DNA from 4 places in the Rhodoferax sp. PAMC 29310 genome. Region 3 is predicted to be linked to each of the others. Evidence: predicted binding sites of a transcription regulator. Region 3 holds the regulator's gene; each other region holds the start of a gene.
The links. Region 3 encodes FNR, which switches genes on or off when oxygen is low (the NO sensors DNR and NnrR bind a similar motif). Its sites were predicted from a motif close to TTGATNNNNATCAA; they were not measured.
Positions count from the first base shown of each region.

Region 1: a site for FNR is predicted at 2,037-2,050, ahead of J8G15_RS15315 (DUF2249 domain-containing protein). Genes of this name have one in related genera too.
Region 2: a site for FNR is predicted at 1,661-1,674, ahead of J8G15_RS00325 (DUF3149 domain-containing protein). Genes of this name have one in related genera too.
Region 4: a site for FNR is predicted at 1,391-1,404, ahead of J8G15_RS08230 (universal stress protein). Genes of this name have one in related genera too.

Region 1 is NZ_CP072852.1:3,278,211-3,281,417, forward strand. Features, by position in the region: gene J8G15_RS15295 (TlpA disulfide reductase family protein) at 1-162, shown strand, start outside; gene J8G15_RS15300 (metalloregulator ArsR/SmtB family transcription factor) at 150-524, shown strand; gene J8G15_RS15305 (DsrE family protein) at 609-1,043, shown strand; partial or broken gene J8G15_RS15310 (peptidase U32 family protein) at 1,248-1,498, opposite strand; gene J8G15_RS15315 (DUF2249 domain-containing protein) at 1,682-1,921, opposite strand; gene J8G15_RS15320 (MFS transporter) at 2,060-3,207, shown strand, end outside.
Region 2 is NZ_CP072852.1:56,017-59,223, reverse strand. Features, by position in the region: gene J8G15_RS00335 (ZIP family metal transporter) at 1-249, opposite strand, end outside; gene J8G15_RS00330 (dienelactone hydrolase family protein) at 403-1,311, opposite strand; gene J8G15_RS00325 (DUF3149 domain-containing protein) at 1,425-1,577, opposite strand; gene J8G15_RS00320 (hypothetical protein) at 1,747-1,995, opposite strand; gene J8G15_RS00315 (cyanophycinase) at 2,034-2,978, opposite strand; gene J8G15_RS00310 (EAL domain-containing protein) at 3,102-3,207, opposite strand, start outside.
Region 3 is NZ_CP072852.1:1,391,206-1,394,412, reverse strand. Features, by position in the region: gene J8G15_RS06340 (cation diffusion facilitator family transporter) at 75-728, opposite strand; gene J8G15_RS06335 (fasciclin domain-containing protein) at 1,105-1,560, shown strand; gene fnr (fumarate/nitrate reduction transcriptional regulator Fnr) at 1,657-2,376, opposite strand; partial or broken gene hemN (oxygen-independent coproporphyrinogen III oxidase) at 2,528-3,207, shown strand, end outside.
Region 4 is NZ_CP072852.1:1,807,936-1,811,142, reverse strand. Features, by position in the region: gene J8G15_RS08240 (NADP-dependent oxidoreductase) at 1-506, opposite strand, end outside; gene J8G15_RS08235 (YitT family protein) at 592-1,200, opposite strand; gene J8G15_RS08230 (universal stress protein) at 1,461-1,898, shown strand; gene J8G15_RS08225 (adenosylcobalamin-dependent ribonucleoside-diphosphate reductase) at 1,952-3,207, opposite strand, start outside.

The sequences.
Region 1 (3,207 bases), 1.9 Mb from region 3:
CCCCTGACTTGCTTGGTGGGTGCAGATGGTCGTCTAATGCAGACGATGGCTGGCGAGATGCAGGAAGACGACGTGATGTCGCTCGCTGTGACCTTGGGCGCGGCTAAACCTAGAATTGAAGCTGTTTCACTTTTGACACGGGACTTGATATGGGCGAGTTAAGCAGCGAAGACCGCGTTTTTGAATCTGCAGCGCAGCTCTTTTCGCTGCTCTCTACGCCCTTGCGGCTCAAAATCATCAGCGCGGTATGCGAAAAAGAAAAAAACGTGTCCGAGCTGCTGGCCTTGATTGACACGACGCAGCCTAATATGTCGCAGCATCTTTCCGCGCTGTACCGCAAAGGCGTGCTGTCAAGACGCAAGGAAGGGGCCCAGGTGTTCTATGGCTTGCAAAGTGAGCGAGTCGCCACTTTGTGCCGTGCCGTGTGTACGCAGGTCGCGATCGAGCTGGATGACAACGCCCCGATTGATGTGGCAGACCGTTTAACAAAGACGGCCACGTCGGCAGACGTCGAGGCCTCCTGATGGCAGTCCCCCACTCGAGCACTCGCAGCGCCGTCCGATGACGATGGCGCGCCATGCAAACCCGTCACTCAACAGGAGCAAGCCATGATGACATTGCGGAAATTTCTTCAAACCGGTCTTTTGGCCATCGGTGCCAGTCTCGCCACCGGTACGATGGCACAGACGGCCAGCCCACCCCCTGCGAAAGTAGTATTTCAGGTGAGCGATGGCGATGCTGCCAAATGGAACCTTGCCTTGAACAACGCGAAGAACGTGCAGCAGGAACTCGGTGCCTCTAAAGTGCAGATTGAAATCGTCGCCTACGGGCCCGGCATCGGCATGCTCAAGGACGACGCCACCACGGCGAACCGGGTTTCCGAGGCGGTGCAGTCTGGGGTTCAGGTGGTGGCCTGCGAAAACACGATGACAGCCCTGAAGCTGACAAAAGCAGATATGAACAAGTCAATCGGCTATGTGCCCGCCGGCGTGGTGGAGCTGATGAAGCGACAGTCCGAAGGTTGGGCCTACATCCGCCCCTGATGAGCTAGACCCATGTCCGCCGGGTGTCCGGCAGTCTTACTGACACGGTTGATTCTGTTGTTTTTGCGCAGGCGACCCATTTGGCGGGGAACGTTGGTGTGCTGAGTTCGACGGGCCGGCACAGCACTATCTGCCCATAAAAAATACCGCAAGCACTGAGCACGCACTGCCTCTCGATGCCCAAGGTATCTTGGCGCTGGCGGCTTGGGGATAGGTGTTCAGCGCCGCAGGACCTTTCGGCCTCGCTCATGCGCGTAGCGAATGCCGGTGTTGATCGCCGCTTCGTCAAAGTTCAGTCCGGCAAAGTTGCGGGCGTTGGTGGCGTCCCGAAACCCCAGGTAGACACAATCTGCCCCATGGTCAATGGCGGCTTTGAGTGCCGGCAGGCTGCCCGCGGGGCAAACCAGATCCATGGGCGGTGCGGAAGCAACAGAGCGATCGACGATGGAATTCATGGTGGGGCAAGGGTGGTGGACTCGGTCAGTGGGCTGGAGCCGGCTATAGCGCGACAAAGGCATCAAATGCCGCAGGCGAACCCGCTGACACAGGTCAATCAAAGTAAAAACAGACACGCCACTTTTTCAATGAGCGCCTGAGGCTCAGCCGCCGCAGCAGCCACCACCTGCTTTGGCCGGTGCCTAGGCCCGCTTGGCAATCGCCACGCGCCAAACTTGAGGGCCAGCCTCCAGATACTCCCAGCTAAACTGCCCGGGCGAACGAACTTCCAGCTGGGCGCTCAGTGTCAAGGGGTCATGGTCATTGGTCAGTTCCAGCGTTTGACCGGGTTGCATATCGGCAAACCGCCTGAACACCATGGCGTGACGCTTAGCGGGAGAAATTTGACGCAAATCGATGTTGCTGACAAGAGGGGTTGGCATGGCAAAGTCTTTCAATGGGAGTGACAAGTGCACGGGAATAGTTTAAAGATGTATTTATGATGTTTATTTAATGTAATGCAACACTTGGGCCGTGAGCAAGGTATCTTGCGCGGCCTTAATCCGGATCAAACTTACCTCATGAACCGACAACTTTGGCTGCTGGCCATTTGCCAGGGCTTGTTCCTGACCAACAACGTTACGTTTATCGCCATCAATGGCTTGGTGGGTTTGAGCATGGCCCCTTTGGGCTGGATGGCCACCTTGCCGGTCATGGGTTATGTGGTGGGCAGCGCCTTGTCCACGGGGCTGGTGGCCAAAGCCCAACACCACCTGGGTCGCAAACGCTCGTTCCAGCTTGGCTTGCTGGTCGCCATGGGGGCGGCGCTGTTGTGCGCTTACGCCGCCCTGTCTCATAACTTTTGGTTGCTGTGTACGGCGACGCTGATTGCCGGCTACTACAACGCCAACGCCGGCTTGTACCGCTTTGCGGCGGCTGAGTTGTCGACTCCTCAATGGCGGGAAAAGGCGGTGTCCATGGTGATGGCAGGCGGGCTGATTGGCGCCGTGCTGGGCCCCAATTTGGCACAATACACCCGCACGATCATGGATGTCCCTTTTGCCGGTGCCTACATTGCGCTGGCCATGGTGGCATTGATTTCCATGGCGGTGCTGAGCCAGATTGAGTTTCCCCCAGCGCCACCAAAAAATGTGCTCGATGGTGGCCGCCCTTTGAGCGAAATTATGCGCCAGCCTGCCTTCATCGTGGCTGCCGCCACGGGCGCATTGAGCTATGGCGTGATGAACCTGTTGATGGCGGCCACCCCGTTGGCCATGCAGCAATGCGGCTTGCCGTTTTCAGACGCCGCGCTGGTACTGGAGTGGCATGTGATTGGCATGTTCGCGCCGGGATTTTTCACCGGACACCTTATCAAACGATTTGGTGCGTTGCCCATCATGGGCGTAGGTGTGGCGCTGTTCGCGTTGTGTATTGGCGTGGCACTTTCAGGCGTCGAGTTGCAGGAGTTTCTGCTGGCCTTGTTGTTTCTCGGGGTGGGTTGGAATTTTCTGTTCACGGGCAGCACGACCTTGTCCCTGTCAACCTATACCTCTGCTGAAAAAGACAAGGCCCAGGGTGCGTTGAACTTCTTCGTGTTTGCTACCTTGGCCGTCAGCTCCTTTGCCTCTGGCATGTTGGTCACCACCCAAGGGTGGGCCTTGTTGAACTGGGGCTCATTGGTTCCGGTCGCGCTCACCGGATCTGCCTTGATCTGGCTGAAGATGCGACG
Region 2 (3,207 bases), 1.3 Mb from region 3:
GGCCTTATCGAGCAGAAAAAAGAAAACCAAGCCGATGAGCAAGGTCAGAAACAAGTCGTCTGCACCGGACTGGCTTTCGAAGGCCTCGGGCAGAAGGTGCATGAAAGCGGTGGCCAGCAAGGCACCGGCCGCCATGCTCAGCATGTGCTGCGTGTACTTGGCCAGCACCCCAAACCCCAACAAGGCAGCCAGCCAAACGCTGCCAATACCGGCCAGCAGGGTGCCGGTCAAAATTGCGACTAAAACCATAGCAGATACCGATGAGTGGATGGGAGAGAAAGCACGGTTGACGCCTCAATTTTCAAGCCCATGATTGTGAGGCAGGAATCTGGCAATTGATGGGCCGACTCACAAATAACAAGGCCGCCCGACGGCGGCCTTGTTATTTTGATCAATACAGGATCACATCACGCCGTTCGACTTGAACCACGCCAAGGCTCGCTTGAACCCATCTTCGGCGGCGTCCTTGCGGTAACTGGCCCGGTAATCGGCATTAAAGGCGTGCGGTGCATCACGGTAAACCACAAACTCGCTGCCTTTGGCAGCTTTGTTACCCTTTACGCCCGCTTCAACCAGTGCTTCTTTCATTTGGTTCACGGTCGTCAGCGGAATGCCTCCGTCCTCACCACCATAGAGCCCCAGCACGGGCGCCTTCAATTGGCCCGCCAGCTCTACAGGGTGCTTGGGCGTCAAAGGGGATGCAGCGCCGACTAAACGCCCATACCACGCCACACCTGCCTTCACGGGGCCGTGAGCCGCGTACAGCCAGGTGATCCGCCCGCCCCAGCAAAACCCGGTAATTGCCACCTTGGCCAAGTTGCCACCATGGGCACCCGCCCATTGAACCGCGCCGTCCAGATCAGCCATGACCTGCGCATCTGGCACTTTGGCCACGACTTCGGACATCAATTTGCTAATCTCGCCATATTGGCTAGGGTCACCTTGACGGGCGTACAACTCTGGCGCAATCGCCAAATAGCCAGCCTTGGCAAAACGCCGGCAGACATCTGCAATGTGGGCGTGCACGCCAAAAATCTCCTGGATCACCAGCACCACGGGCAGATTTTTCTTGCCCGCCGGGGCCGCGAAATACATCGGTACTTTGAAGCCATTGACTTCGAAATTAACTTCGCCGACGTTCAGGCCATCACTTGGAGTGTTGATGGCGGTTTGCGCGACGATAGGCATCGCGGCAGCCGCATACCCAACGCCCAGTGCGGTTTTAAGGGCCGTTCTCCGGGAAGGGCCCTCTGAAGTGGTTTGGCCTGGCAGCAGGCTGTTGAATTCGGTCGCAAGATCGCTATTTAACAAATCATTCCCCTAGAAAAGTTGAAATTGACACAATCTTTTAGTCTAGCCGCGGCATCAAAACCGCCGCCCTTTTAAAGGCTTTAGAGGCGCAAATTGTCGCAGGCACCTCTTTTTCACCGGTCTGGCAAGCCAGCCGCTTTCGCATCTTCGTCAATCTTGCGCATGAAATAACGGACGAACCAAACGCCCATACCAATCATGAACGTGAGACCTGCCACCGTCATCAGGCCATAGTCCGTGGAAAACAGGTCGGACAACGCTTTCATAAGAACCCCCTTGCTTGTATTGGATTACAGCAGCGCTTCATGCGCTGACCTCTGCACTATCATCCCCAAGCGATCAGGCCACCGTGACCTGGATCAAGAACTGGCCGATCACCGGCGGGTTCGCCACCTATTGGGCGAGATCACAGGGTGGTGGCACTGGCTCGCCCCGTCAGTGGGCGTGTTTCATGCCGCAGGTTTTTCCAATAGCCAAGCCGCGACAGGCGGCTTGAAGGGCCTGTTCGCACACATTTTCTTTTTCACCCGAAGCCAGACACTTGGCCGCGTTGTTGTGTGCGCTGGCCATGGCTTGATGACGGGCGATATCGACCTCCCGTTCCTTGTCACCGTGCTCGGTGGCCGCTATCGAAACAGTAGCTGCTTGCGCAACAATGATAAGGAGAGAAAGCACTATTTTCATCAAAATCATCTTTCAAAAAATACCAAGAAAATTCACCATCAACCGCGAATGGGCCCGGGCGCCACCAGTTCAGCAATGGCGCTGCGCAATGACCTAGGTAGGCGGCTGCTCCCGCTGGTTTCGTCCACAACGCTGCTGTAGCGGTTGCCCGCAGGCAGCACATGCAGGGTAACTCCCAGCATCTCCAGATGTTCGCTCGCAGCGGCCGCGCCAAAATTCGAACGCATGCGCCGGCCATCGATCAATGTGACCACCCCTTTGCCGACAACCTCGACGCCGGTGCCGCGCTCAATGATCAGGGCGGTGTCTTCATCAATACCCACCCCCAACAGGTCCGGGCGCTGGGCCAGCACCGACATTAACCGGCCCAGACGGCGGCGCTCTGAGAAGTGTTGATCGATGATCGCGTTCGGAACAAAGCCCAGCCCTTCCTCCAATACCGCGGCATCTTTTTTGGGCAACACTGGCGTGCCCCCCTCGGCCAACATGATGTGTGACATCACAGCCGCACCGGCACTCGTGCCGCCAATGCAGCAGCGACGCAGGTGAAAGGCGGTGTGCATGGCCCGTTCTGCCTCGGTATTCGAAAGTCGCTCCATCAAACGGCGCTGATCTCCACCGCTCATGAAAATGCCATCAGCACTCAAAATCCGGTTGACGGTGTCGGCCGAGTTTGCATCTTCCTGGGTGTAAATGGGCAGGTGGGTTGTTTGGGTCGCGCCCATTTCCCGAAACACCTGGTCGTATCCACGCCATGCCGCTGGTTGATCAGAACTGGCTGCGGTCAGCACCAATATATTCGCGTTTTCCCCGCCACAAAGTGACAGAAATCGGCGCAGGATAATTTTGTCTTTCAGGCGATCTTCGGCCCCGCCAACGACCACCAGACGGCCCGGACGCGGCGCCAAGGCCACAGCGGGAAGAGAAAGTGCAGTTGCACTGAACGCCAGCAATTGACGGCGATTAAATGAAGAAAGAGACATGTGAAATCAAAATGAGGCAAGAGAGGCAGAAAGGGTCGAACGAAAGCGAACGACGCAGGCTCTCCAGTGGACCGGTAGGATACGACACTTTGATGAAAGTTCCCCCGGCAAACCAATAGTCAATCATGGTAGCGACTGCAAATCCTGCATCAGGGCGTTTAGCTCGGTTTGCAGGCCATTGCGCAGTGCGTACAGGGCGGGTAGGCGGTTCAAAGCGTGAGCCCGGTCC
Region 3 (3,207 bases):
TATTATATTGTGATGAGAAATGGCACTATAGGCATATGGAGTAAGCGAAGGCAGCTATCAAATAAGTAGCTATTTCAGCCCGCGTCACCGTGCTCATGATTGGCTGGGCCAGCCGCCAGTTCGGTGCGGGCCTGGCGCAGCACCTGCCAGCCGCCATGCAAGGCCAGACCGGATATGATCGCAGCCACCACCGCGTCAGGCCATGCTTGCCCGGTGCCAAATACACCCACGGCGGCGGCCATTACCGCTAGGTTGCCAATGGCGTCGTTGCGTGAGCACAGCCAGACGCTGCGCATGTTGGCGTCACCCTCACGAAACGCGTACAGCATCCAGGCAACGGCCACATTGGCTACCAGTGCTACCAAACCGATCGCTCCCATGGTCGGCGCGTCTGGCACGGCGCCGTTCAGGGCGGCCCACGCCGCCCGCGTCAGAATGAACAGTCCAAAGGCGATCATGCTGAGCGCCTTCACCATTGCGGCGCGGGCGCGCCAAACCAAGGCCGCCGACAAGACTGCAAGAGACACGGCGTAGTTGGCAGCGTCGCCGGCGAAGTCAATCGCATCAGCAAATAGCGACAGCGAACCCGAGGTGTAACCCGCCAAGATCTCCACCAAAAACATGAAGGCGTTGATGATCAAGGCAATCCACAGGATTCGCCGGTACCGATCCATGTTTTCGAAGGACGATGCGGTGGGTGTTTCGTGTTCGCAGCAGTGAGCAGACATGGTTCTCCTTAAATTGACTCTATTGGGAACCCTTTAGTCACTCCAGTGTCAAGTGACATTGTTGCTGCGATGGACGACCCAATTTCCAAGGCTTGACAAGGAAGAGGTTGCCGTAACCAACCGTATAGTTTTTGTCAAACCTTGTTGCGAGTGGTGCGTCGTCGCTGAACAATGTTCAAGCCGGTAGATGGGCAATACGCTCTTGAAGCGAGGCATTTCTGAGGTTAGTTCAGCCAATGGTTCTTTTCAACTCATAAAGATACCAATTAGTAATAATTTAAACCATAAAGAAATTATGGATACTTATTGGTTGTATTATTCGGCCACGTCACATCTTTGACGCGTCATACCTGACATTCATTTTTAGGAGAGCTCCATGAAAAAAACCATTCTTGCAACCGCGTTGGCTTTTGGCGTCGCTTTTTCTGTTCAAGCGAAGGACATTGTTGACACCGCTGTTTCTGCTGGGACTTTCAAAACCCTGGCCACGGCGTTGACCGCTGCCGGTTTGATTGACACGTTGAAAGGCCCAGGCCCGTTCACCGTGTTTGCCCCGACTGATGCGGCCTTCGCCAAAATTCCGAAAGCTGATCTTGATGCGCTGTTGAAAGACAAAGCCAAGCTGACTTCGGTATTGACCTACCACGTGGTGCCCGGCAAAGTGATGGCTGCCGATGTCAAAGCCGGCAAAGTCAAAACTGTTCAGGGTTCTGAGATCACTGTCAAAACTATGGGAGGTGTCATGGTGGATGGCGCCAAGGTCACTGCGACAGACATCGTGGCTGACAATGGCGTGATCCACGTGATTGACAGCGTGATCATGCCCAAGTAACTGCGGGCTCAAAGTTGGGCTCCCTGCGAACTACAGACCGCGGGGCGCCCACAAAAAAAGCCGGATGATCCGGCTTTCTTTAATGGGTCTGTGTGATCAATTGCAGGCTTTGGGGTTGACGATGTCTTTCAACATCTCGGCATCCACAATACGAATGTGGCGCTGTTTGACTTCCACAATGCCGTCTTCCACAAACTTCGAAAACGTGCGGCTCACGGTTTCCAGTTTCAAGCCCAGGTAACTTCCAATTTCCTCGCGCGTCATGCGCAGGACCAATTCGGTTTTTGAAAACCCACGGGCGTTTAATCGTTGAACCAGATTCAGCAAAAACGCGGCCAGTCTCTCTTCTGCGCGCATGCTGCCCAGCAGCAACATCACGCCGTGCTCACGCACAATTTCGCGGCTCATGATTTTGTGCACATGGCGCTGTAATGAAATCACTTCCCGCGAGATTTCTTCAACGCGATTAAAAGGCATGACGCATACCTCGGCATCTTCCAAGGCAACAGCGTCACAAGTGTGTTGGTCATTCACGATGCCATCCAGCCCAATGATTTCTCCAGCCATCTGAAACCCGGTCACTTGGTCCTTGCCATCTTCAGAGACGACGCTGGTTTTGAAAAAACCAGTGCGAATGGCGTACAGACTGGTGAACCTCTCACCGGTTCGAAACAGCGTTGTACCTCGCTTGACTTTGCGTCGCGCCGCCACCACTTCGTCGACACGGTCCAATTCGTCCGGCGTCAATCCAAGTGGCATACACAGCTCCTTCAGATTGCAACTGGAGCATGCGACTTTTAAGGTGATGGGGTTCATGCAGACCATTCTGGCACCAATTGACGTCTGACCCCGCACTTCCTGATGTAGGTCAAATCAATTGGCAGGTCCTATTTCATTCGAGGTTGATCTGAGTCAAGGTTTTGATGTGGGGTTGAAGGCATATTTCCAGCCTTGCCAAGGATTGCCTATGAATGCCGATGCGGCCCCCCCTGATTTAAATGACGTGCTCAATCGGTTGAATGCTTCTGGTCCCCGCTACACCTCCTTTCCTACCGCTGATCGATTTGTCGAGGCCTTTGCCGAGCTTGAGTACAAGCAGGCGCTGGCCCAACGCCGCTCTGGGCCGACGGTGGCCGCACGGCCGATGTCCCTTTATGTGCATATTCCGTTTTGTGAAACGCTGTGCTACTTCTGCTCCTGCAACAAAGTCGTTACAAGTGAGCATGGACATGCGGACACGTATTTGAACTACTTGAGTCGCGAGGTAGAGCTTCACACGGCCGAGTTGGGCGCGGGGCAGTCGGTGAGTCAACTGTATGTGGGAGGCGGCACACCTACCTTTTTGACCGATGCCCAGCTGGGCGATTTGATGAGCATGTTGCGGCGAAATTTCAAAATGCTTCCGGCCGGTGAGTACGTCATCGAAATCGATCCGCGCACCCTGGATTCCGATCGACTGGACGCACTGATGCTGCTGGGTTTTAAACGCTTGAGTATTGGCGTTCAGGATATTGACCCGGCAGTTCAAATGGCGATACACCGGATTCAACCTGTTGAGCAAGTGGTCTAACTGTTTCAGGATGCCCGCCAGCGCGGTTTTGATTCGATCAACGTGGACCTGATTTATGGCCTGCCCCAACAAAGTTC
Region 4 (3,207 bases), 420 kb from region 3:
CCGACGGCGCCGGCTGCACCTGACACAACCACGGTTTCCCCGGCCTTGGGTTGGCCCACATCCATCAAACCAAAATAACCGGTCATACCCGGCATGCCCAGCACGTTAAGCCACTGGGTCAGCGAGCCCATGCCCAAGTCAATTTTGACCAGGCCGCCGCGCTTGAAGTCTGCATTTTCCAGCGTCAGGTACTCCTGCACGCCAAAACCGGCGCTGACATGGTCACCCACGGCATAGGCTGGGTTGTTGGAGGCAATGACGACTCCAACGCCTCCAGCGCGCATGACTTCGCCAATGCCAACAGGCGGGATGTAACTTTTGCCCTCGTTCATCCAACCGCGCATGGCCGGATCCAGCGACAGCGCCAAGGTTTTCAGCAACACACCACCCTCACCGGGTTGTTGAACAGGCTCATCGGTGAATTGCCAGTTGGCCGGTGTGGGCAGGCCCACCGGGCGAGAGGCCAGACGGATCTGGTGGTTGGTCAAAGCGGTCAAAGTTGGCATGGGAAGCTCCAGAAAAGGGATCCGGAGATGCTAGCGTCTTGCTGTGCGGGCGGCGGTTCCCAAGGCGACAGGCCTTGCCTGCGTGTCAAGGCGTCACGTAGCGACCCGTTCGGTGGTTCGTGGCCAAGGTCTGGTTCATCACCACTGCCCCCAACACAGACAGCCCCACCTGTTGCCAGCTCACCACGGCGAAGGAGCACAGCACAATGAAGCAGTCAAACCCCATCTGTACCCGCCCCGCCCGCCACCCAAATCGGTCCTGCAAATACAAGACGAGAACGTTGAAACCGCCCAGACTTGCCCGGTGGCGAAACAGCATCAGCATGCCGCTGCCCATCAGCAAACCGCCCAGGACCGCCGCCAAGGGGGCCGAGAGCGCTTGGAAACTAATCAGCGAGGGCAGCAGGTTGACAAACAAGGACAGCAGCCCGACGGCAGCGAAAGTCTTGTAGGTGAATGTCGGCCCCATGCGTTTCCAGGCCAGTCCATAAAACGGCAGGTTGATCAGGAAAAAGACCAGACCAAAATTCCAGCCGGTGGCGTAGTGGATTAAAAACGCAATGCCAGCCGTGCCGCCAGTCAGCAAACTGGTGTGTCCAAACATGAGTACACCAAAAGCCACAAACAAGGTGCCGGTCAGCAACGCCTGAACATCTTCGTAGGGCCGATGCCCCAGTTTGGAATCTTTTTTCAAAAGTGACACGCGCCTAAATAGGTTGAATGGGTTGCTCGGGTGCCCCTGCCCAATTGAATTGGCGAAAAGGTCCGAGTTTTTGGGTTTGGCTTGATGGGTTCCCGTGCGGGCATCAGTCGCATGTGTGAACCCCTTTGATGAGATTGTCGACTGGGCAGAAGGGCCGGTTTTGGCTGTCACTACAAATAACTTGATTCTGGTCAAGGATTGATGCGAAGTTCAGTCCGACACTGGACGCATTCAAACCACAGGAGAAAACCATGTTCAAACACATCCTCGTTCCCATCGATGGCTCTGCAACTTCACAACTGGCGGTGGACAAAGCCATTGGTCTGGCCAAGGCATTTGGCAGCCAGGTCACAGCCATTTTTGTGATTGATCCCTACCCGTTTACGGGCGTCGGAACTGACTTTGCCTACGGACAGGCGGAGTACCTCAGTGCAGCCAGTGCAGAAGCCAATGCAGCGATCAAGTCAGCCAAAGCAGTTTTCAAAGCGGCCGATTTGGCGGTTGAAACTGCGGTGGTGGAGTCCAATAATGCATGGCGGGGGATCGTGCAGAAAGCAGAGTCCTCACAGGCCGACCTGATCGTCATTGGCTCGCACGGGCGCAGCGGACTGGAAAGACTGGTGCTGGGCAGCGTGACGCAAGCGGTTCTGTCGCACACGCACCTGCCGGTGCTGGTCGTTCGCACGTAATCGCTGAGAAGAGCCAAGAAACAGGGCCCATGGTCCTGTTTCTTTTTGAGGCTCTAACCGCATTGCCCGACGTAGCCACAAGCGGTACAAAAATCGCAACCATCCTTGTGAATGACCGTAGGGTTGCCGCACTCGGGACACAGTTTTCCGGCTATGGTCGTTGACACGGGCTGATCCTTTGGAGTGTCCAGTACGCCCATGTCCCTCAATGGAAAGCCCTGTTCATCAAGCACCCCCAGCATGGCGTAGCGATGAATGATCAACCGCGCAATGTAGGCCACAGTGGAGGGCCAGGTTTGCTGGCGTCGCTCGGCATTGGGCAGTCCCGGCAAAAACGCCATGAAATGACCCAAGGGCTCTGCATAGTTGAGCAACTTGCGCAACTTCATGCCAATCCAGGCGGGATCAATCACCCGCATGTCCAAGGACAGCAATCGGGCCAGGCCGTCCATTGCACGGGGGTAGTTGCCCGAAAAACCAAGCGCGCAAGGGCGGGTGACCACCACGCCGTCGTGGTCTTGCAGGTTGACTTCTTTGAGCGTGACAGTGAAAGACTCGCCGGTGGCGGGGTTGTCTACGTCTACCGACCATGCCAGCGTGCCAGACGGGCCCGTTTGTGGTTCGCCCTGGCTGAACATGGCGTCCATAACGGGCGTCGGAAGTTTGGACTCTTTTCCCAGGGCCCGGAGTTGATCGCAGCGCCACCGTATCACCGCGGCGGTGGCGGCCACCACGCCCGGGAAAAGACGTTTTCCGCCGTGTGGCGGAAATGTCATTTCAAAGGAGTGTTCTTCTGCCACGGTTGCCAGAGCATCGAGCTTCAGTTGTAGCCAGGCAGGGTCATTGGTGCGCAAGTCCATGGACAAGGTTTTGGCCAATGCGCCTAGTCCTCGCGGTTGATCCGTGCCATTGACCCATACCTCAAACGGTTTCGGCGCGCCGCCTTCCTCGGGTGCCAATTCGCCCACGAACAGGGCGAAGTTGCCAAAGGGGTGATTAACCATATAGGTCCAGGCCGGGTTTCCAGCCGGCAGCTCTGGCCGGCTTGGCCAGCGCAACGAGGACAGAACAGGTGAGGGCAGACGGTCCAGTGCGAGCCTCTGGTTGGCCCCTTCAATGTGCAAAGGCGGCGCAGTGGCTGCTGTGCTGGGGGTCAGGCTCAGGACCGACCCCAATACGGAGTTCGGGCGGTAGGTGGCAAGGCCCTTCAAGCCTGATTGCCAAGCCTCCATGTACAGGTTTTGAAAGTCGGCGTAAGGGTAGTCTGCGGGCACATTCACAGTTTTGGAAATCGCGGTGTCAATGAAAG